Regions from separate parts of the Nocardioides sp. NPDC004968 genome, predicted to be linked through region 2. Evidence: predicted binding sites of a transcription regulator. Region 2 holds the regulator's gene; each other region holds the start of a gene.
The links. The regulator LexA, encoded in region 2, represses DNA repair genes until DNA is damaged. The targets are predictions, from matches to a motif close to TCGAACANNTGTTCGA.
Positions count from the first base shown of each region.

Region 1: the regulator LexA is predicted to act here: its motif matches at 2,052-2,067, upstream of ABZU72_RS23675 (alpha-ketoglutarate-dependent dioxygenase AlkB).
Region 3: the regulator LexA is predicted to act here: its motif matches at 5,758-5,773, upstream of ruvC (crossover junction endodeoxyribonuclease RuvC).
Region 4: the regulator LexA is predicted to act here: its motif matches at 5,226-5,241, upstream of recA (recombinase RecA).

Region 1 is NZ_JBEXJF010000036.1:30,195-37,591, forward strand. Features, by position in the region: gene ABZU72_RS23655 (MFS transporter) at 1-546, shown strand, start outside; gene ABZU72_RS23660 (DUF4031 domain-containing protein) at 543-800, opposite strand; gene ABZU72_RS23665 (hypothetical protein) at 865-1,215, shown strand; gene ABZU72_RS23670 (GntR family transcriptional regulator) at 1,216-1,929, opposite strand; gene ABZU72_RS23675 (alpha-ketoglutarate-dependent dioxygenase AlkB) at 2,088-2,699, shown strand; gene ABZU72_RS23680 (hypothetical protein) at 2,712-3,149, opposite strand; gene ABZU72_RS23685 (MoxR family ATPase) at 3,336-4,349, shown strand; gene ABZU72_RS23690 (DUF58 domain-containing protein) at 4,399-5,250, shown strand; gene ABZU72_RS23695 (hypothetical protein) at 5,237-5,740, shown strand; gene ABZU72_RS23700 (VWA domain-containing protein) at 5,731-6,810, shown strand; gene ABZU72_RS23705 (vWA domain-containing protein) at 6,807-7,397, shown strand, end outside.
Region 2 is NZ_JBEXJF010000016.1:80,937-88,333, reverse strand. Features, by position in the region: gene ABZU72_RS16635 (MXAN_6640 family putative metalloprotease) at 1-222, opposite strand, end outside; gene ABZU72_RS16630 (alkaline phosphatase D family protein) at 345-2,015, opposite strand; gene lexA (transcriptional repressor LexA) at 2,111-2,878, opposite strand; gene ABZU72_RS16620 (LysM peptidoglycan-binding domain-containing protein) at 3,061-3,438, shown strand; gene ABZU72_RS16615 (hypothetical protein) at 3,551-4,444, opposite strand; gene nrdR (transcriptional regulator NrdR) at 4,843-5,343, shown strand; gene ABZU72_RS16605 (vitamin B12-dependent ribonucleotide reductase) at 5,508-7,397, shown strand, end outside.
Region 3 is NZ_JBEXJF010000019.1:24,905-32,301, reverse strand. Features, by position in the region: gene xylA (xylose isomerase) at 1-91, shown strand, start outside; gene xylB (xylulokinase) at 102-1,496, shown strand; gene pgsA (phosphatidylinositol phosphate synthase) at 1,760-2,380, shown strand; gene ABZU72_RS17810 (inositol monophosphatase) at 2,377-3,150, shown strand; gene pdxS (pyridoxal 5'-phosphate synthase lyase subunit PdxS) at 3,243-4,139, shown strand; gene pdxT (pyridoxal 5'-phosphate synthase glutaminase subunit PdxT) at 4,136-4,708, shown strand; gene ABZU72_RS17795 (YebC/PmpR family DNA-binding transcriptional regulator) at 4,817-5,584, shown strand; gene ruvC (crossover junction endodeoxyribonuclease RuvC) at 5,785-6,309, shown strand; gene ruvA (Holliday junction branch migration protein RuvA) at 6,306-6,905, shown strand; gene ruvB (Holliday junction branch migration DNA helicase RuvB) at 6,912-7,397, shown strand, end outside.
Region 4 is NZ_JBEXJF010000031.1:49,121-56,517, forward strand. Features, by position in the region: gene ABZU72_RS22305 (methyltransferase domain-containing protein) at 1-1,107, shown strand, start outside; gene ABZU72_RS22310 (DUF3046 domain-containing protein) at 1,123-1,317, shown strand; gene ABZU72_RS22315 (MFS transporter) at 1,314-2,552, shown strand; gene ABZU72_RS22320 (DUF305 domain-containing protein) at 2,594-3,244, opposite strand; gene ABZU72_RS22325 (DUF6153 family protein) at 3,340-3,783, opposite strand; gene ABZU72_RS22330 (DUF4396 domain-containing protein) at 3,916-4,626, shown strand; gene ABZU72_RS22335 (VOC family protein) at 4,716-5,177, shown strand; gene recA (recombinase RecA) at 5,435-6,493, shown strand; gene ABZU72_RS22345 (regulatory protein RecX) at 6,699-7,280, shown strand; gene ABZU72_RS22350 (phosphoribosyltransferase) at 7,277-7,397, shown strand, end outside.

The DNA.
Region 1 (7,397 bases), on a different contig from region 2:
ACCTTCACCGCCTCGCTCATCCTCATCGCCGAGGACCTCGGCACCGTGGCCGCGATGCGCGACTTCGACCGCACCGCCCTGCTCGGGCTCGTCATGGCGATCTGGGCGCTCGGCTCGCTGCTCGGCGCACTCATCTACGGCGCCCTCAACAGCCACCCCTCCACCGCGGTGATGCTCGTCCTGCTGGGTGCGACGACGGTCCTGACCGCGTTCGCCTGGGACCCGGTCTCCTTCACCGTCCTGCTCCTGCTCAGCGGCTTCTTCTGCGCACCGACTCTGACCGCCGCGCTCGAGGCGATCACCAGCAGCGTCCCTTCGAACGTACGCGGCGAGGTGATGGGCTGGCACGGCTCGGCCATCACCCTCGGCAGCGCCGTCGGCGCCCCCACCGCCGGGTTCGCCATCGACCTGATCGGCTGGCAGGGCGGCTTCGTCCTCGGCGGCGGCCTCGGCCTGCTCATCGCGGCGGCCATCTGGCTCACCACGCGACGGATGTCCACCCCAGCGGAGGCCTCGCTCCCGCCGGGCGAGAAGTCACCCGCCTAACGGGGTTTGCGGCGGCGTAGGCCGGCGGCGAGGAGAGCGGAGACCAGAACCCGAGAGGTGACCTCGACGGCACCCGCGGCGACCATGTCGTCGTAGACCTCGGCGGGTACGTCGTAGTGGTCCCGGTCGAAGCCTCGGGCCGGGATGCCCATCCGGCTCGCGAAGGCGTGCAGCTCCTCGTAGGAGGTGTCGCTGGCGAGGTGAGACCACATCCGGCCGCGACTGGGTACGTTCGGCGGGTCGATGAGGATCACGGGCCATTCTTACCGTGTCGATCCTGAGGCCACAGCCTTGACCGGTCGGCAAGAATGGTCCGTGATGAACACGACAGTGCTGTTCGAGGCTCGGGCGAGGGTGCTCCATGACCTCGATGCCCGCGGACTCGCCGGTGCGGCAGCCGTCTCCGCTCTCGAGGACGCGATGACCGAGCGTGGCTGGTGGGTGGAGCAGTGGCCGGAGGGCAAGGCGTACGTCGCCGGCCTGGTCGCCCAGGACGTCCAGGACCTCCTCTTCGACGGCGAGGCCTCGGCCCGCTGGCCGGTGTGCACCACGTGTCCGCCCGAGTCGCCGGTGCACTCGCTCCACATCACTCCCGACCTGGGAGGTCCGGACCCGATCTGGGTCTGCGAGGAGAGCGGCGACGTGGTCGCGCCGCTCGGCGACCTCTGATCAGGACGGACCGAGCTGCAGGTGCAGCGCATAGCGGTCGGCACGGTAGACCGAGCGACACACCTCGACGTAGCGATCCCCCGCGACCGACTTCCGCTGCCTGCGGAGCACGGGGACGCCGACCGAGAGGCCGAGCAGCGTGGCCTCCTCGATGTTGGCCACATCGGCACGGAAGGTGTCGTCGACCCACGACGGCCGCATCTGTCGACTGGCCAGCTCGGCGTAGAGACTGGTCGGCGCGGTGCGCTCGAGCATCCCGGGCACGATCGCCTCGTCGAGGTAGACGTCCTCGATGCAGATCGGCACCCCGTCACCGCGGCGCAGACGCCGCCAGTGGATGACGGCCGCACCTTCCTTGATGCTGAGCGCGCGGGCGATGGTGGGGCCGGCCTTCTCCCGGCCGAGCAGCAGGGTCTCGGAGGACGCCTGCATCCCCCGGCGAGCCATCTCCTCGCTGAACCCGAGCACCGGGCTCGCCGCCCGCGGCGGGCGCGCCACGAAGGTGCCCCGGCCCGGGATCCGAACCAGCAGACCGTCGGCGACGAGAGCGTCGAGCGCCTGCCGCACGGTGGCCCGGGCGACGCTGAACTTCTGGACCAGCTCGCGCTCGGAGGGCGCGGAGGCACCAGGGCTTTCGCCGATGACCAGCTCCCTGACGTACTCACGGATCTGGACGTGCTTGAGCGACCGCTCTCCCTCGACCGACCGGACCATGACCAGAGCGTAGGTGTACACCTCGCGTACGTCCCGAGTTTAGTCAAGTTGTGACATTGCAACGAGATGAGGCAGATCAACTGCAACGAAACAACAATGTCCGCCAACAATCAGTACAGCAGTAGAACACATGTTCGATCACGAGGTATGGTGGCGGGGTGGACTTCCAGGGAACACTCTTCGCCCCCACAGACGACGAGACCACCGAGACGACCTACGAGCGGATCCATCTGGACCGCGGAGCCTGGGTGGACATCGCCCGCGGCTGGCTGCCCGATCCCGACGACGTCTTCGCCGCGCTGGTCAGCGACGTCCCGTGGCACGAGGAGCGACGGCAGATGTACGACCGCGTCGTCGACGTGCCTCGGCTCCTGCACACCTATCTGCAGGGCGACCCGCTCCCCCACCCCCGTCTCGCCGAGGCCCGCGGCCGCCTCACCGCTCACTACCTGCCCGAGCTTGGCGAGCCGTTCGTCACCGCGGGCTGCTGCTACTACCGCGACGGCCACGACTCGGTCGCCTGGCACGGCGACAAGATCGGCCGGGGCCGCACCAACGACACGATGGTCGCCATCGTCTCCGTCGGCGACCCCCGCCGCCTCGCCCTGCGTCCCTATGGAGGCGGCAAGGGGATGAGCATCCAGATGGGCCACGGCGACCTCGTCGTCATGGGCGGCTCCTGCCAGCGCACCTGGGAGCACGCCATCCCCAAGGTCTCCTCCGCCGGCCCCCGGATCTCGGTCCAGTTCCGCCCCCGCAACGTCTTCTAGGTTCAGCCGGGATCAGCCGAAGGGACGCATGCTGAACCCTTCGCCGCGGTAGTAGTTGTCGATCGCGGCATTCATCCTGCTGATGAACATGTCGAGAACCCTGACCGCACTGACGTAGCTGCGATTTCTCGCGCGAGTCAGGAAGGCCGCCTCGTAGGTCGCCACGGCGGTCCTCGCCCGCCCCATCAGCTGGCCCTCGATCGAGTCGAACTGGCTGCTCACGCTCGAGAGCCGCGGCGCCCACCTCTTCCACCTGCGGTGTGAGGCGAGGTAGTTCCGCTGGTACCGCAAGGAGTCGGTGGCCGACTGGATCGCCGCGATGTCGATCCGGATCGAGGCTGCTTCGGCGGGCGCCGGCTTCGTGGCAGCGGCCACGGCGATCGGGGCGAGGCCGGCAACGAGGGCGAAGGCCACGAGCAGGACTCGCAGCCGGGTGAAGAGGTGGGGCACGGTGAACCTTTCTGAGGGAATATTGCGGCCATCGTGGCCGGTCCCGCGGACGCCTCGAACCCGTACCGCTCCCGTACCGAGAAGCCCGCCCAGCGCCGATCTCAACCGTCCCGAGGTGGGTCCCACATGCGTTCCGTACGCTGGTAGGAAAGGATGGGACCGACAGCCGACGCCCCTGGAGCCGCCTTGACCACCACCGCACCACCCATCGCCCCGCCGTCCGCTGAGGAGATCGCCAGGGCGAAGGAGATCGTCGGGCGGGTCAGCACCGCCTTCAGCAGCCGTGTGGTCGGCCAGGAGCGGCTCAGGACGGCGCTGCTGATCGCGCTCCTCTCCGAGGGTCACGTGCTGCTCGAGAGCGTGCCCGGGCTGGCCAAGACGCTGGCCGCCTCGACGCTGTCGCAGACGGTCAAGGCGCAGTTCTCCAGGATCCAGTGCACCCCCGACCTGCTGCCGAGCGACATCATCGGCACCCAGGTCTACGACCAGCGCAACCACGAGTTCGAGACCCAGCTCGGCCCGGTGCACGCCAACTTCGTGCTGCTCGACGAGATCAACCGCTCGTCCGCCAAGACGCAGAGCGCAATGCTCGAGGCGATGCAGGAGCGCCAGACGAGCATCGCGGGCCACATCCACCCGCTGCCGCGCCCGTTCATGGTGCTCGCCACGCAGAACCCGATCGAGGAGGAGGGCACCTACGTCCTCCCGCACGCGCAGATGGACCGGTTCCTGCTCAAGGAGATCGTCAACTACCCCAGCGACGCCGAGGAGCTCGTCGTCCTGGAGCGCATCGAGGCCGGCACGCTCGGCCCCGACCACGAGGTGACCCGCCCGGTCGCCGACCCCGACGACGTGATCTGGCTCCAGGAGCTGACCAAGCGCGTCTACGTCGACCCGGCGATCAAGCGCTACATCGTCGCCCTCGTCCAGGCGACCCGCAACGCCCGCCAGCTCCTCGGGCCGGAGACGGGTTCCTACGTCGAGATCGGCGCGTCCCCACGTGCCTCGATCGCGTTCCTGCAGGCCTCGCGCGCGGCGGCGCTGCTGCTCGGCCGCTCCTACGTGACTCCTGAGGACGTTCGCGAGCTGCGCCACAGCATCCTGCGCCACCGGCTCCACCTCAGCTTCGAGGCACTGGCCGAGAAGGTCCAGCCCGAGATGCTGGTCGACGCGCTGGTCCGCGCTGTCCCGAGCCCCTGACCCGAGCACCGACATGGCGACGTACCTTCCCAGGATCCGCACACGGTTGATGATCCATGCCCACCGCAAGGTCCTGGGCCTGCTCGACGGGGAGTACGCCAGCGTCCAGACCGGGCGCAGCATGGACTTCCACGACCTGAGGGAGTACGTCCCCGGCGACGACGTCAAGGACATCGACTGGAAGGCGACGGCCCGGTCCCGGAGCCTGCTGGTCAAACGGTTCACCGCCGAGCGCCAGCATCTGGTGCTGCTGGCGATCTCCACCGGCCGGAGCATGGCGGCCCAGGCGACCGGCACCACGACCAAGCGCGAGCTGGCGATCTTCACCGCCGGCCTGGTCGGCTGGCTGGGAGTACGCCACGGCGACAAGGTCGCGGTCGTCTACGGCGACTCGGAGACCCAGAAGCTCACCAAGTCCGCAGACACCGAGGTCGCGCTCGAGCGGGCGCTCGGGCAGGCCCACGACGCGATCACCCCCGACTCCGCCGAGGCCGACATCGTCGCCGTCCTGCGCCACATCGCCACCAACGTACGCCGCCGGGCGATCCTGCTCGTCGTCACCGACGAGCACTCGGTCAGTGACGAGATGGCCGCGGTCCTGCGCCGCCTCACCGTCCAGCACGAGGTCCTGGTCGCCGGCATCGACGACCTCGACCCCACCACCGCCGTGGCCGGCGGCGCCCCGACCGTCGACATCGACACCGTCTCCGCCCTGCCGGGATGGCTGACCGGCGACTCGGTTCTCCAGGCTCAGTACGCCGAGCTGGCCGCCGCCGAGGAGCACGGCCTGCGCGGCACCCTGGACCGCCTGGGCATCGCCTACCAGCGCGTCCAGGACGACGCCACCGCCATCGGCGCCGTCTTCCATCTCCTGCAGAGGCACCGCCATGCGCGCCGGTAGCGTCCCTGAGGAGTTCCAGCAGCCACTGGCCCACTCGGGTTGGTGGCTGGTGCTCGCGCTCGCGCTGCTCGCCGCGATGGCGCTCTACTACATCGCGGTCATCCTGCTGACCCGCAAGCGCCGGCAGGTCGTCGAGATCGAGACACCCTGGGTGCCCGAGCCTCGTGACCTCCGTGCCGAGCACCTGGCCGAGATCGACCGGATCGAGCGGGCGGTGCACCGTGGCGACGTACCGGCGCGGGTCGGTCACCAGCACCTGAGCCGCACCGTGCGCGACTACGTCGCCGAGGTCAGCCAGATCCCGGCCGACAAGATGGTCCTCGCCGACCTGAAGGCGACCGTACGCAGCGACCCCCGCACGCGCCCGCTGGCGATGGCCGTCGAGGTGATGTACCCACCCGCCTTCGCCTCCGAGGAGGAGGGCAAGGCTTCCGAGCGCTTCCCCGAGGCGCTCAGCCGGGCCCGTCAGGTGGTGACGACATGGACCTGAGATGGCCCGTTCTCGGCGCGATCGTGCTGGTCCTCACCATCATCGCGATCGCCGCGATCGTCGTGTTCGCCGCCCGGGTGCATCGCCGCCCGGCCGACGCGGTGCTCGTCGCCCACACCGCGCGGCTCAAGCGGCTCCCCCGGTTCCGTGAGCTCGCGACCCAGCAGCGGTGGCTGTCCTGGTGGCAGACCGCGGGGATCGCGCTCGCGGTGATCGGGTGCATCTGGCTGATCGCCCGGCCTCAGGCCACCGACATCACCCAGAACCGCTACTCCACCCGCGACATCGTGCTCTGCCTCGACGCCTCGACCTCGATGTTCGACGAGGACACCCAGGTCACCCAGGCCTACTCCCAGCTCGTCGCCGGCCTCAACGGCGAGCGGGTCAGCCTCGTCCTGTGGAGCGACGCCGCGGTCACCGTCTTCCCGCTCACCGACGACTACGGCTGGGTGCAGGACGAGCTGGCGCGGGCCGGCCGGGCCTTCGCCCTCGGCGACCAGGAGTACGTCGCCGGCACCTACCTCGGCAAGGAGCGAGCGAGCCTGATCAGCGACGGGATCGTCTCCTGCGTCAAGCGCTTCGACCTGTCCAACTCCGAGCGCGGCCGGGCGGTCATCGTCGCCTCCGACAACGACCCACAGGGCGGCCCTCCGGTCTACACGCTGCCCGAGGCCACCGAGTTCGCCAAGGAGCGCGACGTCCAGCTCTACGGCATCGGCTCCGCCGACCTCAGCTTCCAGGAGGACAAGCGCGCCACCTTCGACAAGGCGGTGACCGACACCGGCGGCACCTTCTCGCTGCTCGGTGACGACGGCTCGATCGAGTCGATCCTGGCCGGCATCGACCGGCTCTCCGCCGACGAGGTCATCGAGCCGCCGAAGTACCAGATCCGCGATGCCCCCGGCTGGCCGATCGCCACGATCGTCCTCGGGGTCCTCATGTTGATCGCCGGGTGGGTCTACGCCCTGGTCCGCTCCGGACGACTGTCCCCGGGCCCGTCGTCCCGGCCGACCCCGCCCGGAGGCTCGTTGCCCGCACAGACCCGGCCACCGAGCGAGGTGGCCCGATGAGCGCTAGAGGGTGGCAGATCCTCACGCTCGTACGCCGCGCGCTGATCGTTCTGCTCACCGTCGTCGTCCTGGTGCGGCCGAGCTGGGGCGCGGCGCCGGCGGAGATGCGTACGGCCGATCTCGATGTCCTCGTCGTGGTCGACCGGACACGGTCGATGGTCGCCGAGGACGCACCCGGCGGCGAGGCCCGGATGACGCAGCTCAAGAAGGACCTCAAGGCGCTCTCGGCGGCGCTGCCCTCGGTGCGGTTCGGTGCGATCACCTTCGGTGGCGAGGTCGTCCGCACCGAGATGCCGTTCACCTACGACACCACCGCCTTCAACGCCTGGGTCGACGGGCTCTACGCCGAGCGGGCCTTCGACGGTTCCGGATCGATGGTCGATGCTCCGCGCGATGCGGTCATCGAGGCCCTCGAGCGTGATCAGGAGCGCTTCCCCGAGCGGCGCCGGATCGTGGTGTTCGCCTCCGACGGCGAGAACACCCGCGAGGGCGTCGACCAGCAGTCGTTCGCCGAGGTCGACGACCTCTCGGCCGGCGGCATGGTGCTCGGCTACGGCACCGAGGGGGGCGGCCGGATGCCCTGGGAC
Region 2 (7,397 bases):
GGGCCGGCCGGCGACGTGCCGCCCGGGCACGACCTGCCGGGTGCCGCGCACCGACTGGTTGCGCTTGACCTTCTTGGCCGCGGCGAGCGCCTCCCGGGCCGCCTTCTCCGTCACCGGCTGCTCGGCGCTGGTGTCACCGCCGGTCCTCACCGAGGTCGCCGGCGTCGAACCGGTTGCGGGCATGGTGGCGACGAACGTCGCGACGACCATGCCTGCGATCAAGACGAGGGATCGTTGTTTGCGGTTGATCCGGCGGGCAATGTTTCGCATGAGATACCAGACGTTCGGGAAGGCAGACCTGGGCAGTCTAAGCGCAGAGTGCCGCTGTGTCCGGCGGACACGGCCTAGACGGGCTGCGTGACGTGATGGAGCCTGTTGCTTCCGGTTGCGGTGGCGTACGACCTGGTCCAGGTGGCGGCAGTATTGGAGTCCTTGCGTTCGCCGATGACGTACCAGTCCATCTGGGCGCGGTTGCGGGTCACGTCGAGGACGGAGAAGCCGTGGTCGTCGAAGTTGAGGTAGCGGACGTGGCGGTTGGCGGTCCTGATGATGTTCTCGACCGTCAGGCTGACCGTGCGGCGCGGCGCACCGAGGATGTCCTTGAGGTTGTTCGAGGACACCGAGGTGGCGACGAACTCGACGCCGGCGGTCTTGCCGAGCGGGTAGACGGCGGAGTCGTACGGCAGGTCGCAGGCCCAACCTGAGTGGATGTCGCCGGTGACGAAGACGGTGTCGGTGATCGCGTTGTTGCGGATGTGCTCGAAGAGCTCGGTGCGGTCGGCGGTGTAGCCGTCCCACTGGTCGACGTTGTAGGCGATGCCGTTGTCGGGCAGCAGGCCGGTGACGTCGTTGACCGGGGTGATCAGGCTCTTCGGGAGCGCACCCAAGGTGACCGGCGCGATCATCACCGGGTTGCCGACGATCTTCCACTGAGCGTCGGTGAGCAGGCCGTCCTTGAGCCACTCCAGCTGCTCGTCGCCGGTGATCGTGCGGTCGGGGTCGTCGACGCCGGCGAGGTCGGTGCGGGCGACCTGCTGGGAGCGGTAGGAGCGCAGGTCGAGCATGCTCAGCTCGAGCAGGTTGCCGAAACGCAGCCGCCGGTAGATGCGGTCGTGGAGATGGCCGTCGGTCTCCACCGTCGCTGTGCCATCGACGCGCAGCGGCATCCACTCGTCGTAGGCCTGGTTGGCGTTGGTCTTGCGGTCGATCCAGTCGTACTCGCCGGGCTCGTTGTTCTCGGCGCCGAGCAGCCAGGCGTCGTTGGCCGACTCGTGGTCGTCCCAGGTGACGATCCAGGGCAGCCGGGCGTGGGCGGCGGAGAGGTCGACGTCGCGCTTGTACTGCGCGTGCCGGATCCGGTAGTCGGCCAGCGTGTGCATCTCGTGGGCCGGCTCGTGCGGCCGGACGTCCTCGTTGGCCATGCCGTAGCCGTACTCGCCGGGGCCGTACTCGTAGAGGTAGTCGCCCAGGTGGAGGATCGCGTGCAGGTCGTCGCGGGCGGCCAGGTGGCGGTAGGACGCGAACCAGCCGGCCTGCAGGTTGGAGCAGGAGACCACCCCGAAACGTACGTTCTCCGGGGCCGCGTCTGCGGCAGGAGCGGTGCGGGTGCGGCCGACGCGGCTGGTCTGGCCGTTGTAGGTGAAGCGGTAGAAGTACCAGCTCTCCGGCGCCAGGCGGGTGACGTCGAGCTTCACGGTGTGGTCGCGGTCGGGACCCGTCTGCTGGGATCCCTTCGCGGTGACGCGGCCGAAGTCCGCGGTGGGCGAGACCTCCCAGCGGACCAGGACCTCTTCGCCCTGCCCGGACCCGGGAGTCGCGTCCGCCGTCGGCGTGACCCGGGTCCAGATGACCACGCGGTCCGGGAGCGGGTCGCCGGAGGCGACGCCGTGCTGGAAGTGGTTGAGCGTGCCGCCTGCCGCCTCGGCGGGCTCGGGGAGAGCGATGGCCCCGGCTCCTGCGGCGGTCGCCAGCCCGGCGGCGATGAGGGTACGGCGGTCGATCTGCGTCTGGGTCACGCTGTAGGGAACGACGCAGCCGCCGGCCCTGTCATGGGCCGGCGGCTGGATTTCACGCAGTGTTCCCGGACTCGTTCCGGGAGGTGGCGCAGGACTCAGAGGCTGCGCAGGACCGCCGTCACCTTGCCGAGGATCGTCGCGTGGGTGCCGTCGATCGGCTCGTACGCAGCGTTGTGCGGCAGCAGCCAGACCTTGCCGTCCTTGCGGGAGAGCGTCTTGACGGTGGCCTCGCCGTCGATCAGCGCGGCCACGATCTCGCCGTTCTCGGCGGTCGGCTGCTGGCGCACGACCACAAAGTCGCCGTCGCAGATCGCCGCGTCGACCATCGAGTCACCGGAGACCGAGAGCAGGAAGAGATCGCCGTTGCCGACCAGCTGCTTGGGCAGCGGGAAGACGTCCTCGATGCTCTGCTGGCTCGAGGTCTCTTCGGCCAGGATCGGGCCACCGGCCGCGATCCGCCCGACCAGGGGGACCATGGCGGCGTCGGGGTTGGGGTTGATGTCGGCCTCGGCGGTGATCGTCGACTCGGGCTCCTCGCCGGACATGGCCTTGCGGTGGGCCATGACCTCCGGGAGGAAGACCTCGAGGGCGCGCGGTCGCTTCGGGTCCTTGCGGATCAGACCACGCTGCTCCAGCGCGCGGAGCTGGTGGGCGACGCTGCTGGTGCTGGTCAGCCCGACCGCGGCGCCGATCTCGCGCATGCTGGGCGGGTAGCCGCGCTGCTCGATGCTGTCGCGCAGGTGAGCGAGGATCCGCTGCTGACGCGGCGTGAGCCCGGTCGCGTCCGGCGGCCCGTCGGGCAGCTCGCGGACGCGGCTCTTCTTCGAACCGCCTGATCCGGTGCCTGTCTTCTGCGTGGTCATGTCACCACATTAGTCCCTCTGGCACCACGACATCAAACATTTGTTCGACCTCGTGGTCGGCGCGTGTCGGCGTTCGAAAATTCTTGGGGTCGCTACTTGCGTTGTTCGAACACGTGATCTACCTTCGAACATATGCTCGATCGAACACGTGATCGAGAGACTGGTGATCAGGAGGCCGTGAGATGAGTGCAACAGTCTATGTGCTGCCCGTAGCCGAGCCACCGCGTCCGGTGCCGGAGGTGCGACGCTCGAGCGTGCGGCTCACTCGTCGCGGCCGAGTCGTCGTGTTCGCATTCGCGCTCGTCGTGCTCTTCGGGATCGCGCTGATCGGGGCGAAGGTGGCGTTCGCCGTGGAGAACGGTGCCGACAAAAGTCCCTCCTCCACCGCCCACACGATGGTCGTCGGCGATGGCGACACGCTCTGGGACATCTCCTCGAAGGCCGTCGCCGGCACCGACTCCTCGATTCGGGAGATGGAGCAGAGGATCAAGGAGCTCAACAGTCTCGAGTCCTCGATGCTCGTGTCCGGACAGACGCTGATCGTTCCGACCGCGCCGTAGGGCGCCGCTATAGATGTCCGGCTGCTCCTTCAACCCTGGCGGCCGGCTACCGGGGAAAAGTGAGAGTGCTGCAGACGATGGGAAGCGTCTGCAGCACTCTCGCATGTTGGGGTCAGTGGCGCCCGCGGTAGGGACTGTCCGGCTCGGCCGGCGGCCACTGCTTGTTGCGAGTGCCGTGCCGCGGCGGCCACTCGTCGTCCGGTTCGACCGGCGGGTCCTGGGGCTGACGCTGGGAGGGCATCGCCTGGGTTGCGGCGGGGTCCTGGGTCAGTCGAGCCCGCGAGCCGGTCTGGCCGTAGCCGGTCGGGGTCTGGTAGGCGCCGGACTGATACTGCGGGGAGCCGGCCTGCTGGGTGGGGTAGCTGTCCGTGCCGTATCCCTGCGAGCCGTACCCCGGAGTGCTCTGCGGCGTCGACGTCGGTGTCGGCGGGCTGGAGTAGTAGGGCTGTGGGGTGGGCGGCGGGCTGGTCGGCGGCTGGTAGGAAGATGCGCCGTAGGCGGCCCGGCTGCCGGTGTTGCCGTAGCCCTGATCGCTGCTGGGGTAGCCGTACGGCGACTGGGAGCCGGTGTCGGTGTAGGCCGAGCGGTTCGAGGTGTCGCCGTAGGGCGGCTGGCTCCCGGTGTCGGAGCTGTGCCGGCCGTAGCCGGTGTCGTCGTAGCCGTAGGAGCCGGTGCCGTAGTAGTCCTGCTCCGGGTAAGCCTGCTCAGGGTAGGCCTGGTCGGCGTAGGCCGGGGCCGAGTAGTCCTGCTCCTCGACGTAGGCGTTGGAGTGGCTTCCGGCGTAGTCGTCGGTGGGTGGCGTGGTGGGGGAGCCGGAGAAGGCCCGCCAGGCCTTCCCGGCGAAGGTGAAGGTCAGGAAGAGGCAGGCGACTGCAACGACCGCCGCGATGGCGAGCTTCGCCCAGGCGCCGGAATCGCCTCCCCGTGCGTCGGCCCCGAAACCGACGGCGACCCACACGAGCACTCCCCAGATGACGAGGAAGGCCAGTGTCGCGATCGCAGGCAAGATGAAAGGTGGCCGGGGACCGTTTCTGGGGCGCGTGCCTCTCCGCGACCCGACGCGATTTCCTCCGGAGATGTTTGTCACGGGGGTCATTCTTACTCATCCAGGCCAGTCCGTCGCCGCTGAACCGGAATCTTTCGGTGTTTGACCGGCGACACGCCGGGCACGCGGGTAAACCCGACGCTCGCTTGCATCGTCGTGGGGGCGGGCGTACGGTTACCACTACATCTAGTAGTTACACCGCTGTAGTTATCCACATCTAGTTCACATGAACGGGCGGATGGCCCACAGCGATGGGGGTGTTGTTCCACAGGGACTCACGCTCATATCCACAGGTTCCACAGGCTCGGGCCGCCAATGAGACGGCCTGGATCCACAGGTCTCACGAGAGGGGCTCTACCGTGCACTGTCCGTTCTGCCGACACAGCGACACCAAGGTGCTCGACTCCCGCGTGGCCGAGGACGGTGGCCAGATCCGGCGCCGCCGGGTCTGCCAGGAATGTGGGAAGCGGTTCACGACCGTCGAGCAGATGCAGCTGATGGTGGCCAAGCGCTCCGGCGCAGCGGAGCCGTTCAGCCGCGACAAGGCGGTGCACGGCGTACGCAAGGCATGCAAGGGCCGTCCGGTCACCGAGGACCAGCTCGCCTGCCTCGGCCAGGAGGTCGAGCAGGCGCTGCGCAGCCAGGGGCTGGCCGAGGTTCCCAGCAACGAGGTGGGGCTGGCGATCCTCGCGCCGCTGCGCGAGCTCGACGAGGTGGCCTACCTGCGCTTCGCGAGCGTCTACCGGGCCTTCGGGTCGGTGGAGGACTTCGAGCGTGAGATCCAGATGCTGCGTACGGAACGGGAAGTCCAGGACTTCGAGGCAGAACATCCGGTCGAGGCCCCGGTGGGCTCCGACTAGGTCCCACGGGACACATAGACCGGCCCGGGCAGGCCGTGGGGAAGCGACCTGCTCGGGCCAATCAACGGCACAACCAGCGGAAACAGATAGAACAGAGCAAGGACTCCACCATCAGCACCGACCAGCAGCACGGCACAGCGATCGATGACAACAGGGGGAACGAAATGACAGACACGGCATCAGAGGCACAGGCATCGGCGAAGGCAGGCGCCGGGCTGAAGATCGAGCGGATCTTCAGCACCGAGGGCGTCCACCCCTACGACGAGATCACCTGGGAGCGGCGCGACGTCGTCCAGAAGAACTGGAAGACCGGCGCGACCGTCTTCGAGCAGACCGGAGTCGAGTTCCCCGACTTCTGGTCGATCAACGCCTCGACGATCGTGACGACCAAGTACTTCCGCGGCGCGCTCGGCACCGAGAAGCGTGAGCAGAGCCTGAAGCAGCTGATCGACCGGGTCGTGAACACCTACGTCGCCTCCGGCAAGGAGAACGACTACTTCGCCTCCGAGGCCGACGCCGACCTCTTCGGCCGCGAGCTCACCTGGCTGCTGGTCAACCAGCACTTCGCCTTCAACTCGCCGGTCTGGTTCAACGTCGGCACCGAGTCCCCCCAGCAGGTCTCGGCCTGCTTCATCCTCTCGGTCGACGACTCCATGGACTCGATCCTGAACTGGTACAAGGAGGAGGGCCTGATCTTCAAGGGCGGCTCCGGTGCCGGTCTCAACCTCTCCCGCATCCGCTCCTCCAAGGAGCTGCTGAAGTCCTCCGGCGGCACCGCCTCCGGTCCGGTCTCCTTCATGCGTGGCGCCGACGCGTCCGCGGGCACCATCAAGTCCGGTGGCGCCACCCGCCGCGCGGCGAAGATGGTCGTGCTCGACGTCGACCACCCCGACATCGAGGAGTTCGTCGAGACCAAGGCGCGCGAGGAGGACAAGATCCGCGCGCTGCGCGACGCCGGCTTCGACATGGACCTGGGCGGCAAGGACATCTCGTCCGTGCAGTACCAGAACGCCAACAACTCCGTGCGCGTCTCCGACGAGTTCATGCGCGCTGTCGAGGAGGGCAAGAAGTTCGGCCTCCGGGCGCGTACGACCGGTGAGGTCATCGAGGAGATCGACGCCCGCGAGCTGTTCCGCAAGATCTCGATCGCCGCGTGGGAGTGTGCCGACCCGGGTCTGCAGTACGACGACACGATCAACGACTGGCACACCAACCCGGAGACGGGCCGGATCACCGGCTCCAACCCGTGCTCGGAGTACATGTCGCTGGACAACTCCTCCTGCAACCTGGCGTCGCTGAACCTGCTGAAGTTCCTCAAGGACGACGACACCTTCGACGCCGTGCGCTTCCAGCAGGCCTGCGAGGTCGTCTTCACCGCGATGGACATCTCCATCTGCTTCGCCGACTTCCCGACCGAGGCGATCGGCGAGACCACCCGCGACTACCGCCAGCTCGGCATCGGCTACGCCAACCTCGGCGCGCTGCTGATGGCGATGGGTCTGGGCTACGACAGCGAGGGTGGCCGCACGATGGCCGCCGCCATCACCTCGCTGATGACCGGTGCCGGCTACAAGCGCTCGGCCGAGCTGGCCGGTGTCGTCGGGCCGTACGCCGGTTACGCCCGCAACGCCGAGGCCCACCAGCGGGTCATGCGCAAGCACCAGGCCGCCAACGACGCGGTCCGCTCGATCAACCCGGTCGACCGCAACATCATCGACGCGGCGACCCGCGTGTGGAACGACGTCGTCGAGATCGGCAAAGTCAACGGCTTCCGCAACGCCCAGGCCTCGCTGCTCGCTCCGACCGGCACCATCGGCTTCATGATGGACTGCGACACCACCGGCATCGAGCCCGACTTCTCGCTGGTGAAGTTCAAGAAGCTCGTCGGCGGCGGCTCGATGCAGATCGTCAACCAGGTGATCCCGCGCGCGCTGAAGAAGATGGGCTACCAGCCCGAGCAGATCGAGGCGATCGTCGCCTACATCGCCGAGCACGGCCACGTCATCGACGCCCCCGGCCTGCGCCAGGAGCACTACGAGGTCTTCGACACCGCG
Region 3 (7,397 bases), on a different contig from region 2:
GGCGACCTACGACATCGAGAAGCTGGACCACGGCTACGCGTTCGAGCACCTCGACCAGCTGGCCATGGACCACCTCCTCGGGCTTCGTTAGGTTGCAGGGCATGCCGCTCGTCGCCGGGGTCGACTCCTCGACCCAGTCCTGCAAGGTCGTCGTCCGTGACGCGGAGACCGGGGCGCTGGTGCGCTCCGGCTCCGCGCCGCATCCCGAGGGGACGGAGGTGGACCCGGCGGCGTGGTGGACCGCGCTCGAGTCGGCCGCCGAGGCGGCCGGCGGGCTCGATGACGTCGCCGCCGTCTCCGTCGGCGGACAGCAGCACGGGATGGTCTGCCTGGACGAGGCCGGAGAGGTCGTACGCCCGGCACTGCTGTGGAACGACACCCGCTCGGCCGGCGCGGCCGCCGCGCTCAACACCGAGCTGGGTGCCGCGGCCTGGGCCGATGCCGTCGGCTCGGTGCAGGTGGCCAGCTTCACGGCCACCAAGCTGCGCTGGCTCGCCGAGCACGAGCCGGACGCCGCGGCCCGGGTCGCGGCGGTGTGCCTGCCCCACGACTGGCTGTCCTGGAAGCTTGCCGGCGCCCCGGGGCTGGAGGCGCTGCGTACGGACCGGAGCGACGCCAGCGGCACCGGCTACTACTCGGCCGTGACCGGCGAATACCGTCGCGACCTGCTCAAACGGGCGCTCGGGCGGGACGACGTCGTGCTGCCGGAGGTGCTCGCGCCCTCGGCGTCGGCGGGACGTACACCGGCCGGGGCGCTGCTCGGCCCCGGTTGCGGCGACAATGCCGGGGCGGCCCTGGGCGTGGGCGCCCGGCCCGGCGACGTCGTCGTCTCCATCGGCACCTCCGGCGTCGCCTGCGCGGTCTCGGAGACACCCACCTCGGACGCGTCGGGCACCGTGGCGGGCTTCGCCGACGCCACCGGCCGTTACCTGCCGCTGGTCGCCACCCTCAACGCCGCGCGCGTCCTCGACGCCACCACCCGGCTGCTCGGGGTGAGCCACGAGGAGCTCTCCCGGCTGGCGCTCGAGGCGCCCTCGGGCTCCGGCGGCCTGGTCCTCGTCCCCTACCTCGAGGGCGAGCGCACCCCCGACCGGCCGTCGGCTCGTGGCGTGATCCACGGTCTGACCCTCGCCACGGCCGAGCCCGCCTACCTGGCCCGCGCCGCCGTCGAGGGACTGCTCTGCGGCCTCGCCGACGGCATCGACGCCCTGAAGTCCCAGGGCGTCGCGGTCAACCGCGTCCTCCTCGTCGGCGGCGGCGCCCGCTCCGAGGCCGTACGCCGTCTCGCCCCCGTCGTCCTCGGCCACCCCGTACTCGTCCCCGAGCCGGGGGAGTACGTCGCCGACGGCGCCGCCCGCCAGGCCGCCTGGCTCCTCACCGGCGGCGCGGAGCCCCCGACCTGGGAGCTCGCCGGCACCCAGACCTACGAGGCCGACCCCGACCCCGCCGTGCGCTCTCGCTACGCCGAGGTCCGCGATCTGACCGAAGGAACCTAGCCGAGGCGTCACCGCCGTCGGCCGAGGCGTCAGGTACGTCGTCCGAGGCGTCAGGTACGTCGGCCGAGACGTCAGGTACGTCGGCCGAGACGTCAGGTACGTCGGCCGAGACGTCACGTACGTCGGCCGAGACGTCATCCGCTGACCTCTCGGCCGACGGGAGTGACGTTTGGGCCGACGGGAGTGACGCCTCGGCAGAATGTGAGTGACGTTTCGGCGCGCGGGAGTGACGTCTCGACGGGATCCGATACCGTGGCCGCGCCATGTTGGATCACATCAAAGGCTTCGTTCAGGGAGTCGTCCTCGCGCCCATCGTCCGGCTGTTCGTGGCGCTGAAGATCAGCCCCGATGTCGTGACGCTCGTCGGCACCATCGGAGTAGTGGTCGGAGCGCTGGCGTTCTACCCGCGCGGCGAGCTGCTGGCCGGCACGATCTTCATCACCTGCTTCGTCTTCAGCGACCTGATCGACGGGGCGATGGCGCGTGCCGTCGGACGTACGTCGAAGTTCGGTGCCTTCTGGGACTCCACCCTCGATCGGTTCGGCGACGGCGCGGTCTTCGGTGGCCTGGCGCTCTACTTCGCCGGCCCGGGTGACTCCGACCTCTATCTCGCGCTGTCCCTGTGGTGCCTCGTCATAGGTGCGGTCACCTCCTACGCCCGTGCCCGCGCCGAGTCGCTGGGCTTCACCGCCAACGTCGGCATCGCCGAGCGCGCCGACCGTCTGGTCCTGGTCCTGGTGATGACCGGCTTCGCCGGCATCTTCTCCCTCGACCTGCTCATCTACATCGCGCTGTGGATCCTCGCTGTGGCCTCGACCGTCACCGTCGGCCAGCGCGTCTGGACCGTCCGCAAGCAGGCCCTCGCCGAGGAGGCGGCCTCGTGACCGCGCCCACCGAGGCAGACGTACGCCTGGCCGTGGAGCTCGTCCGCGGTGCCGGCTCGCTCGCCGCGAAGATGCGCAACGAGGGCATCGGTGACTCGATCGAGACGAAGACCTCGGTCTCCGACCTGGTCACCGCCGCCGACAAGGCCGCCGAGAAGGCGATCGTCGAACGCCTGACGGCCGAGCACCCGGGTGACGGCATCCTCGGCGAGGAGGGGTCGGCCCGCGAGTCGACCACCGGCCGGGTGTGGACCATCGACCCGGTCGACGGCACCTACAACTTCGTACGCGGCCTCGACTGGTGGTGCTCGGCGCTGGCGCTGACCGACGGCGACGGCATAGTCCTGGGTGCGATCTACTCACCGGCGGAGGACGCGGTCTACGTCGGCGGCCCAGAGCTGCCCACGACCCGCAACGGCGTCCGGCTCGACGCGATGCCCGACACGCCGCTCGCCCTCGCCTGCCTCACCACCTACCTCCACCCCTCGAAGCTGAAGCAGCCGGTCGGCGAGGCGTACGTCCGCGTCGCCAGCGGCGCCGCCTCGATCCGGATCCTCGGCTCCGGCTCGATGGACCTCACCGCCATCGCCCAGGGAAAGCTCCACCTCTTCTGCCAGCACTCCGTCCCCGACTGGGACCGGCTCCCCGGCGCCGCCCTCGTCCTGGGCGCCGGCGGAGCCACGACCCAGGTGGAAGCCGGCGGCGTCACCTGGTCGCTTGCCGGCGCACCCACGGCGGTGGCAGAGGCCGCCGAGGCCTTGACCGGGTAGCAGTCCACTTGGAGCAGTCCACTTTGGGAACAGTGGCTTGACCAGGGCTTTCCGAGGGTGGCGTACGCCTCGTCCCGACCTACGATCGGCCCATGGCAACAAGCATGAATGAGACGGGAACCTCGCGGGTCAAGCGCGGGATGGCGGAGATGCTCAAGGGCGGCGTGATCATGGACGTGGTCACAGCCGAGCAGGCGAAGATCGCCGAGGACGCCGGGGCGGTGGCGGTGATGGCGCTCGAGCGCGTCCCCGCCGATATCCGCGCCCAGGGCGGCGTGAGCCGCATGTCCGACCCCGACATGATCGACGGCATCATCGAGGCCGTCTCCATCCCGGTCATGGCCAAGGCCCGGATCGGCCACTTCGCCGAGGCCCAGGTGCTGCAGAGCCTCGGGGTGGACTACATCGACGAGTCCGAGGTGCTTACCCCGGCCGACTACGAGAACCACATCGACAAGTGGGCCTTCACCGTGCCGTTCGTGTGCGGCGCGACCAACCTCGGCGAGGCCCTGCGCCGCATCACCGAGGGCGCGGCGATGATCCGCTCCAAGGGCGAGGCCGGCACCGGCGACGTGTCCAACGCGGTCACCCACATGCGTACGATCCGCCGCGAGATCCGCCGTCTCGGCGCCCTCGCCGAGGACGAGCTCTACGTGGCCGCCAAGGAGCTCCAGGCTCCCTACGAGCTGGTCAAGGAGGTCGCCGAGAACGGCAAGCTCCCGGTCGTCCTGTTCACCGCCGGCGGCATCGCGACCCCCGCCGACGCCGCGATGATGATGCAGCTCGGCGCCGAGGGTGTCTTCGTCGGCTCCGGCATCTTCAAGTCCGGCAACCCGGCCCAGCGCGCCGAGGCGATCGTCAAGGCGACCACCTTCCACGACGACCCCGACGTCGTCGCCAAGGTCTCCCGCGGCCTCGGCGAGGCGATGGTCGGCATCAACGTGGACGAGCCCGCCAGGTCGATCCAGTTCGCGGAGCGCGGCTGGTGACCACCGTCGGCGTACTCGCCCTCCAGGGCGACGTCCGCGAGCACCTCGCCGCTCTCGACCGCCTGGGGATGAAACACACATCCGTACGCCGCCGGGAGGAGCTCGACGCGTGCGACGCGCTCGTCATCCCCGGCGGTGAGTCGACGACGATGTGGCGCCTGGCGCGTACGTTCGAGCTGCTCGACCCGCTTCGGGAGCGGGTCCGGGGCGGGATGCCGGCGCTCGGCACCTGCGCCGGCATGGTGCTCCTGGCCGACCGGCTGCTCGACGCGGCCCAGGGCCAGGAGACCATCGGCGGGCTCGACATCACCGTCCGGCGCAACGCGTTCGGGCGGCAGACGGAGTCGTTCGAGACCGACCTCGTTGTCACCGGGCTGGACGACACGGTCCACGGCGTCTTCATCCGGGCGCCCTGGGTCGAGCAGATCGGCCCGGGCGTGGAGGTGCTGGCGAGCGTGGGGGAGCACCCCGTCGCCGTACGCCAGGACCAGCTCATGGCGACCTCGTTCCATCCCGAGGTCAACGCCGACGACCGGCTGCATCAGCTCTTCGTCGACACCTGCTGCTGACGGTGACGTACGGCACGTAGTTAGAATGGAGGCCTGCTGCCCTGTGACGTCTTCCGGTGGTGGCACGACAAGCATCAGCGACGACGCGGGGCAAAGGACGGTTTCCAGATGAGCGGCCACTCCAAGTGGGCAACGACGAAGCACAAGAAGGCGGCGATCGACGCCAAGCGCGGCAAGCTCTTCGCCAAGCTCATCAAGACGATCGAGATCGCGGCCAAGACCGGCGGCCCCGATCCGACGGGCAACCCGACCCTCTTCGACGCGATCCAGAAGGCCAAGAAGCAGTCGGTCCCCAACGACAACATCGACCGCGCGGTCAAGCGCGGTGGTGGGCTCGACGGCGGCGGGGTCAGCTACGACACGATCATGTACGAGGTCTACGGCCCCCAGGGCGTCGCGCTCCTCATCGAGTGTCTGACCGACAACCGCAACCGGGCGGCCATGGAGGTGCGCACCGCGGTCACCCGCAACGGCGGCACCATGGCCGACCCGGGCTCGGTCTCGCGACTCTTCGACCGCAAGGGCGTCGTCGTCGTGGCCAAGGCGCAGGAGGGCAACACGATCACCGAGGACGACCTCCTCGAGGCCACCCTCGACGCGGGTGCCGAGGACGTCAACGACCTCGGTGAGTCCTTCGAGATCGTCTCCGACCCGTCCGACGTCGTCGCGGTCCGCACCGCGCTGCAGGACGCCGGCATCGACTACGACTCCGCCGAGGTCCAGTTCGTCGCGAGCATGGACATCCCGGTCGCCGACGCCTCGGCCGCCGGGAAGGTCTTCAAGCTCATCGACGCCGTCGACGACCTCGACGACGTACAGAACGTCTTCTCCAACGCCGACATCCCCGACGAGGTCATGGAGACCGTCGACGCCTGAGCGGCTCGCTGGTCGAGCCGGATTCGTGAGGAACGAGCGAATCCGTGTCGAGACCAACACGGTTCTGTCGAGCGGACAGAGGACCGTGTTGGTCATCTCGACAAGCTCGATACAACGCTCGACACGCCTCCGCCCAGGGGCTCCGGCGGCTCGACCAGCGATGCCGGTACGCTACGAACAGACGTTCGATGGAGGTGCTGATGCGGGTGCTTGGGATCGACCCGGGCCTGACCCGGTGCGGGATGGGCGTGGTCGACGGGTCGCTCGGTCGGCCGCTGTCGATGGTGGACGTCGGAGTGATCCGTACGTCCTCCGATCTTCCGGTCTGGGAGCGGCTGGTGAGCATCGAGAAGGGCATCGACGCCTGGATCGAGGAGCACCGGCCCGACGCGGTCGCGATCGAGCGGATCTTCGCGCGCTCGAACGTCTCCACGATCATGGGTACGGCCCAGGCCAGCGGCCTCGCCATGGTCTGCGCCGCCCGGCGCGGACTGCCGGTAGCCCTGCACACGCCCTCTGAGGTCAAGGCCGCTGTCTCCGGCAACGGCCGGGCCGACAAGCAGCAGGTGACCGCCATGGTGACCCGCATCCTGCGGCTCCCGACCCCGCCGAAGCCTGCCGATGCCGCCGACGCGCTCGCGCTGGCCATCACCCACCAGTGGCGCGGAGGCGCCCAGAATCGCATCGAAGCCGCGGTGGCCGCGGCAGGGAAGGTACGCCGATGATCGCGTCTGTGCGCGGCAAGGTCGCCGCAGTCAGTCTCTCCACCGCCGTCGTCGAGGTCGGCGGCATCGGGATCGAGCTGCTCTGCACGCCCAACACGCTGGCCACGCTCCGGACCGGCGAGGAGGCTCACCTGCCGACCAGCCTGGTCGTGCGCGAGGACTCGCTGACCCTCTTCGGGTTCACCGACACCGACGAGCGCACTCTCTTCGAGCTCCTCCAGACCGCCTCCGGTGTCGGCCCGAAGCTCGCCCAGGCGATGCTCGCCGTCCTCTCGCCCGACGGCATCCGTCTGGCCATCGCGGGCGAGGACGCCAAGACCCTCACCAAGGTTCCGGGCATCGGCCAGAAGGGCGCCCAGCGGATCATCCTGGAGCTCAAGGACAGGATCGGCGCACCGACCGGCACCGCCTCCGTCCCGGCGCGCGCCACCGCAGCGGCGCCGTGGCGCGACCAGGTCACCGAGGCCCTCGTCGGCCTGGGCTACAACGCCCGGGACGCCGACAAGGCGGTGACCGCGATCGAGCCCGAGGCCGGCGACCAGGCCAACATCTCGTTGCTGCTCCGGGCGGCCCTGCGCACCCTTTCGAAGGCATAAGGACCTATGCACGAGGACGATCTCGACCGGGCCGAGGAAGACTACTTCTCGTCGCTCACCATCGCCGAGGCCGACGGCGACGACCGTGCCGTCGAGGCCGCGCTGCGCCCGAAGACCCTCGACGAGCTGATCGGCCAGCAGCGCGTCCGCGAGCAGCTCGGCCTCGTCCTGGAGGCGGCGCGGCAGCGTGAGCGAGCCCCCGACCACGTACTCCTCTCCGGGCCGCCAGGCCTCGGCAAGACCACCCTCGCGATGATCATCGCGGCCGAGATGTCGGCGCCGCTTCGGATCACGAGCGGTCCGGCGATCACCCACGCCGGCGACCTGGCCGCGATCCTGAGCGGGCTCAACGAGGGCGAGGTTCTCTTCGTCGACGAGATCCACCGGATGAGCCGCCCCGCCGAGGAGATGCTCTACCTGGCGATGGAGGACTTCCGGGTCGACGTGATCATCGGCAAGGGCCCGGGCGCGACCGCGATCCCGATCGACCTA
Region 4 (7,397 bases), on a different contig from region 2:
TGGACGTGGGTGCTCGACCGGCCCTGCCCGGAGTGTGGCTTCATCGCCGGTGCCGTGACCGCGGACCAGCTCCCCGAGATCGTGCGGGACAACGCGACCTACTGGGAGATCTACCTCGCCGCCGACAACGCCAGCGACCGCCCCCAGCCCGGGGTGTGGTCGGCGCTGGAGTACGGAGCGCACGTACGCGACGTCCACCGCATCTTCGGCGAGCGGCTGCAGCTGATGCTGACCGAGGACGAGCCGCGCTTCGCCAACTGGGACCAGGACGTGGCCGCCCGCGAGGGTGACTACGCGGCCCAGGACCCGGCGGTCGTCGCCGAGCAGCTGATGGACGCCGCCGACGAGATCGCCACGATCTACGAGAAGGTCCCGCCGGACGCGTGGGGCCGTCGTGGGACCCGGTCCAACGGCGACGTGTTCAGCGTCGAGTCGCTGGGCCGCTACCACCTCCACGACGTCGTCCACCACCTGTGGGACGTACGCGCGGCCGCCAAGCAGGCGACCGTCGCCGCCTACGACGCCAGCGTCGCGACGTACGTCCAGGGCAGCTCGTTCTCCGAGGAGAACCGTTCGGTCCTGGACCGATTCCTGGCCGCGCTCGAGCCAGGCGACCACGTGCTCGAGATCGGCACCGGACCCGGCCACGACGCGAAGGCGCTCGAGAACGGGGGAGTGCGGGTTCGGCGCACCGACATCAGCGAGGGGTTCGTGGCGCACCTGCGCAAGCAGGGGTACGCCGCTGCCTGCCTGGACCCGCTGACCGACGATCTGCGCGACCCGGTCCACCCCGATGTCCCCTATGCCGCGGTCTGGGCCTCGGCGACGCTGCTGCACGTGGCTCGCGACGACTTCGGGTCGGTGCTCGCCCGGCTCGCCGAGGTGACCCGTCCCGGCGGTGCGCTGCACGTGTCGTTGAAGGAGGGTGACGGCGAGGAGTGGACCAACCGTGGTCGCGTCGAGGCTCCCCGCCTCTTCGTCTACTGGCGCGAGCCCGCGCTCCGGGCGGCGCTGGACGAGGCTGGCTGGGAGGTGCTCGAGGTCGGGCACGCCGACGGACGCCTCGGCGAGGTCTGGCTGGACGTCCTCGCCCGTCGGCGCGCCTGAGTAGCATTCGGGGCGATGAGACACACGGAGTTCTGGTCCCGGATGGACGAGGCGCTGGGCGCGGGTTACGCGCGAGCGTGGGCCCGCCAGTTCGTCATGGGCGACCTGGGCGGGCGCACCGCCCAGGAGGCCCTCGACGACGGCGTCCCGCCCAAGGAGGTCTGGGCCGCGGTCTGGACGGCCCTGGAGCTGCCGGCGCGTGAGCGGTGACGCTGGTCGCACCGGCCTCGGTGGCCACGGTCCAGAAGCGCACCATCCTCACCCTGGTCGCCACCCAGGCGGTCGGGGCGATGGGCATCACGATCGGCATCGCGACCGCCTCCCTGCTGGCGCGCGACCTGTCCGGCTCGGAGTCGATGGCAGGTCTCTCGCAGACGACCCAGGTGCTCGGCGCCGCCGTCGCTGCGTACGTCCTGGGGCGGGTGATGGACGCGCGCGGGCGCCGGTTCGGGCTGGTGGCGGGCTACCTGCTCGGGGCGGCCGGTGGGCTGCTGGCGGTGCTGGCCGGCGTGGTCGGGTCGATGACGCTGCTGCTGGTCGGTGCGGTGCTGCTGGGCGCGACCACGGCGGCCAACAACGGAGCACGGTACGCGGCGACCGACCTGGCACCTGCCAGGAGCCGTGCGCGGGCACTGTCGGTCGTCGTGTGGGCCACGACGTTCGGTGCGGTGATCGGCCCGAACCTGACCGGCGTCGCCGAGATCTTCTCCGACTCCGTCGGGATCCCGGTGCTCACCGGGCCGTTCGCGATCGGGTCGATGGCGATGCTGGCCGCCGCGCTGGTGGTCGGGGTCTTCCTGCGACCTGACCCGCTGCTGGTCGCCCGGGAGAGTGCTCCGGTCACGGAGAAGGCCAAGGGAACGAGCTGGCGTCGGGCGATCGCGGTGATCCGAGAGCGCCCCGCGCTGGAGGCGGCGGTCGTCGGGCAGGCCGCGGCCCACGCCACGATGGTGGCGGTGATGGTGATGACGCCGCTCCACATGGAGCACGGCGGCGCCGGCCTGGAGGTCATCGGGCTGGTGATCAGCGGGCACGTCCTGGGCATGTTCGCCTTCGCGCCGGTCGCCGGCTGGCTCGCCGACCGCGTCGGCCGGGCCGACGTGATGGCGCTCGGCGGCGGGGTGCTCCTGGTGTCCCTGGTCCTGTGCGCCGCGGCGCCGGAGGGCAGCTCGGGGCGGATCTTCGTCGGGCTCTTCCTGCTCGGCCTCGGCTGGTCGCTGGCCACGATCGCCGCGGCCACGTCGGTCGCGGACCACACTCCGCTCGAGGTGCGTGCCGACGTGCAGGGCACCGCCGACCTGATCATGGGCGTCGCCGCTGCCGCCGCCGGCGCGGTGTCGGGCGTCGTCGTCGACCTGGCCGGATATCCGGCGCTCGCGCTCGGCACGATCCTGCTGGTCACGGTGCTGTTCGGGGCTGCGTACGTGGCCCGTCGGTCGGCCTGAAGGGGGCAGGGCCGCTGGGCGGCCCTGCCCGTGAGGCATCCTCAGCCGAGGAGCTTCTCCATGGTGTCGATCTCGGTCGACTGCGACTCGATGATCGTCCCGGCCAGGTCGACGGCGGGCTTGAACTCGCCCTCGTCCTGCTCGGTCTCGGCCATCTTGATCGCGCCTTCGTGGTGCTCGATCATCATCTTCAGCCACATGTCGCTGAACTCGGCGTCGGAGGCGTTCTCGAGGGCGTCCATGTCCTCGCCCGACATCATCCCCGGCATGTCGTCCTCCATGCCCTCCATCGAGTCGGACATGCTGCTGTCCTCGTCCTCGTCGTCGCCGTGGCCCTCGTGGCCGCCGTTGACGTGATCACGCATCGTCGACGGCACCTCCTCGCCCCACTCCTGGAGCCAGCCGGACATGGTCTCGATCTCGGGGCTCTGGGCCGCCCGGATCGAATCCGCCAGCTCCTGAACCTCGGGCTCGAGGTCGCGGTCCATGGTCAGGTCGACCATCGACAGGGCCTGGGCGTGGTGCTGGATCATGTCGGTCGCGAAGGCGACATCGGCCTTGTTGTTCTCGGTCTCCGAGAGCTTCTGAGGAGCCGCGGCCTCCTCGCTGCCGCCACAGGCGGACAGGGTGAGCAGCACGGCCAGGCCGGCTGCCGCCCAGGTCGCGCGGAAGAGGGGACGTTGCGTACGCATCTGTTGTTTCTCCTTGTCAAGTGCTGATTACGGGCATCGCTGACCCACCTGCGGACCGCGGGCGTGGCCCGGGTCGCGGGTGGGGTCAGGGCCGCTCAGCACCTGATGACGGAGTAGGCCCAGACGGAGGGCGGGCCGGTCGCCGGATAGGTGAGCAAGGGCGCGAATCCGGGGGTCCGGGACCAGCCGCGGGCCCGCGAGAACCACCAGGCAGGAGTACGCCGCCACAGCCCGCTCAGGAGCAGCGCGCCGGCGGCGAGCAGGAACGCCGCGCACAGCATCATCGCCGTGTGCCCGGCGTCGCCCGGGTGTCCGGCGTCCTCGGCCGCGCCATGGCCGAAGTGTTCGAGCGCGTGCGTGTGCTCGACGTGGGCGGCGGGCAGGCTCAGCGCGCCGTGCTCACCATCGGAGTCGGTGCCGTGGAGGCTAAGCCCATGCATGGCCAGCAGACCGGCGACCGTGACCACGACCGCTGCCAGCAGACCGGCGCGCGCGACCGCACGGGTCGTGCGCTGTCGTCGTCGCGCTGCCGTCCACACACCGCACACCCTAAGGAGTCCTTCGCGGTTGGACAAAGTGGGCTATCTGGCCGGACTTCGCTTGCGATCACATACCCCCATGGGGTATGAATGAGGGGTAGGTACACCGAACGATCGATCAAGGGGAGCGACATGACGTCGCATGACGAGCACGTGCACGCCGGACATCAGCACGCGATGCACGAGGGTCACGAGGGCCATGGCGACCACTCGGCTCATGACGCGCATGGTGCGCACGGGGGCGGGGTGAACGCGATGGCGGCCAGCGCCACGCTGCACTGCCTCACCGGCTGTGCGATCGGTGAGATCGCCGGACTGATGATCGGCACCGCGATCGGCCTCAGCACGGGGTGGACGATCGCCCTGGCCGTCACGCTCGCGTTCGCCTTCGGCTACGCCCTCTCGACCCTGCCGCTGCTCAAGTCGGGCCTGGCCGTCGGTGCGGCGTTCAGCGTCGTGCTCGCCGCCGACACCCTCTCGATCGCGACGATGGAGCTGGTCGACAACCTGGTCATGGCGCTCATCCCCGGGGCCATGGAGGCCGGGCTGGTCAACGTCGTGTTCTGGATCGGGATGATGATCGCCCTCTCGGTGGCCTTCGTGGCGGCCTTCCCGGTCAACCGATACCTGCTCCAGCGGGGCAAGGGGCATGCGCTCACCCACCAGTACCACGGCGCGGAGCCGGTCCAGGAGGGCGTACGCCGCTTCATCCCGTCCTTCTCCAGCGGTGCCCTGGCCGCAGTGATCATCGCCTTCATGCTCGGTGGCCTGTCGGTCGCCGTCGCCGACGAGATGGGTGGCGGCTCGGCCCCCGCCGAACAGGTCGAGATGCAGGGCCACTGAGGCGGGCCTCGGTTCACCCTTGACCTCAAGTTCAGTTGAGCTCCTAGGTTCGTGAACATCCGAGCAACCGCCTGAGGAGACATGCCCGTATGACTGCCACCGCCATCCCGGAGACGTACCGCAATGCCGTCGTCGCCCACATCATGATCGACGGCGCCGCCGGAGCGATCGACTTCTACGCCCGCGCGTTCGGCGCCGAGGAACTGTTCCGTATCGAAGGCCCGGGTGGGCGGATCGTTCACGCCGAGGTCAAGATCCACGGGTCCGCGATCATGCTCGGCGATGCCGAGGGTCCGCTCTTCGGCGCGCCGACCACTGTCGGCAGCACCACGGTGGGGCTGCATGTCTTCGTGGACGACGTCGACGCGCTGGTGGAGCGTGCGACGGTGGCAGGCGCGGAGTTGCTGCAGGCGCCGGCCGACCAGTTCCACGGTGATCGCACGGCCATTCTCAGGGACCCGTACGGCCATGTCTGGGTCTTCCTCACCCACCTGGAGGATCTCACGTTGGAAGAGGTGGCTCGCCGGGCCGAGGAACGCTTCTCGGCATGACGATCCGCTGAGGCCACCGCTTCCGACACGCCCGAACAGGTGTTCACATCGAACGCTTGTTCGGGCTAGTGTGTGGTAGTAGGTGGAGCGTGGTTCGTGCTATCGGCCAGGCAAAAACAGGGTCGTGAAACACCGTGCCAGAGGGTCCCGTTCAAAACTGTCGGTGGTCCCGTCTAGCGTCTGCCTTGATGACGACGAAGACACGTGGACAAGCGGCAGGCAAGGGGAAGAAGTCTGCCCCTCAGGAAGGAAAGAACATGGCGGCAGGTGATCGCGAGAAGGCATTGGACGCCGCTCTCGCCAACATCGAGAGGCAGTTCGGCAAGGGCTCGGTCATGCGGCTGGGCGATGAGACCCGGGCTCCGCTGGAAGTGATCCCGACCGGCTCGATCGCGCTCGACGTGGCGCTGGGTCTGGGCGGTCTGCCCCGCGGGCGGGTCGTGGAGATCTACGGTCCGGAGTCCTCGGGTAAGACGACGGTGGCCCTCCACGCGGTCGCCAGCGCGCAGCGCGCCGGCGGCATCGTGGCCTTCATCGACGCCGAGCACGCGCTCGACCCGGAATACGCGAAGAACCTCGGCGTCGACACCGACGCCCTGCTGGTCTCCCAGCCCGACTCGGGTGAGCAGGCCCTGGAGATCGCCGACATGCTGATCCGCTCGGGCGCGCTCGACCTGATCGTCATCGACTCCGTCGCGGCGCTGGTGCCGCGGGCCGAGATCGAGGGCGAGATGGGCGACAGCCACGTCGGTCTGCAGGCTCGACTGATGAGCCAGGCGCTGCGAAAGATGACCGGTGCGCTCAACAACTCCGGCACGACCGCGATCTTCATCAACCAGCTGCGCGAGAAGATCGGCGTGATGTTCGGCTCGCCCGAGACCACGACCGGTGGTCGCGCACTGAAGTTCTACTCCTCGGTGCGACTCGACGTGCGCCGGATCGAGACGCTCAAGGACGGCACCGACATGGTCGGCAACCGCACCCGCGTCAAGGTCGTGAAGAACAAGGTGGCCCCGCCGTTCAAGCAGGCGGAGTTCGACATCATGTACGGGAAGGGCATCTCCCGCGAGGGCGGCCTGATCGACGTCGGGGTCGAGGCGGGCCTGGTGCGCAAGGCCGGCGCTTGGTACACCTACGAGGGCGATCAGCTCGGCCAGGGCAAGGAGAACTCCCGCAACTTCCTCAAGGACAACCCCGACCTGGCCAACGAGCTGGAGAAGCGGATCCTGGAGAAGCTCGGGGTCGTGCCGACGGTCGACGCCCCGGCCGACGGCGAGGCGCCCGTGGCCGAGCCCGCCGGCGTCGAGGACTTCTAGGTCCATAGGCACCGGCTGACTCGTGGCTTCGTCAAGGCCTGACCGTTCGTCCACCCAGGATCCCTGGGTGGACGAACGGCCCGCGCCCGACTGGCTCGGCGACGTGAGCCTCGGCGTCGAAGCCTGGGCGGGGAAGCAACAACCACCGTTGGTCGAGCCTGCTGCCCCGTCGGTTGAGCCGTCGTCGCGACGAAGGAGCGACGACGTGTCGAAACCAACACGTTCCCGCCGAAAGCAGCCTCGCCCCGCAGACCCCGCGGACCCCAAGAACGACCCCGAGCCCGACCACGAGGCGATCGCCCGCAAGATCCTCCTCGACGCCCTGACCGGTCAGGCGCGCAGCCGCAAGGAGCTCGCCGACAAGCTGGAGAAGAAGGAGGTCCCCGCAGCCCTGGCGACGCGGCTGCTGGACCGCTTCGAAGAGGTCGGCCTGATCGACGACGAGGCCTTCGCCAGGGCCTGGATCGCCAGCCGGCAGCCCGGAAAGGGCCTGGCCCGACGAGCCCTGGCCCAAGAGCTGCGCCGCAAGGGCATCGACGACGACGTGGCCCGCGATGCGCTCGACGAGATCGACCCCGACGACGAGCGTGAGGCCGGCCGGCGGATGGTCCGGCGCAAGCTGCGCTCCCTGGGGCGCTTCGACGACCAGACCAAGACCCGGCGTCTGGTGGGGATGCTCGCCCGCAAGGGATACGGCGCCGGTGTGGCCTACGGCATCGTTCGCGAGGAGCTCGCTCTGGCCGATGACGATGGCGCCGGCGGTCTCGTGTCAGAATCCGATCTGTGAGTGAGCAGCAAGAGCGCGAGATCCTGACCTACGACCTCTTCGGCACCGCGGTGCGCGACATCGCCCAGAAGGTCGTCGACAGCGGCTACGAACCCGACATCGTGCTCTCCATCGCCC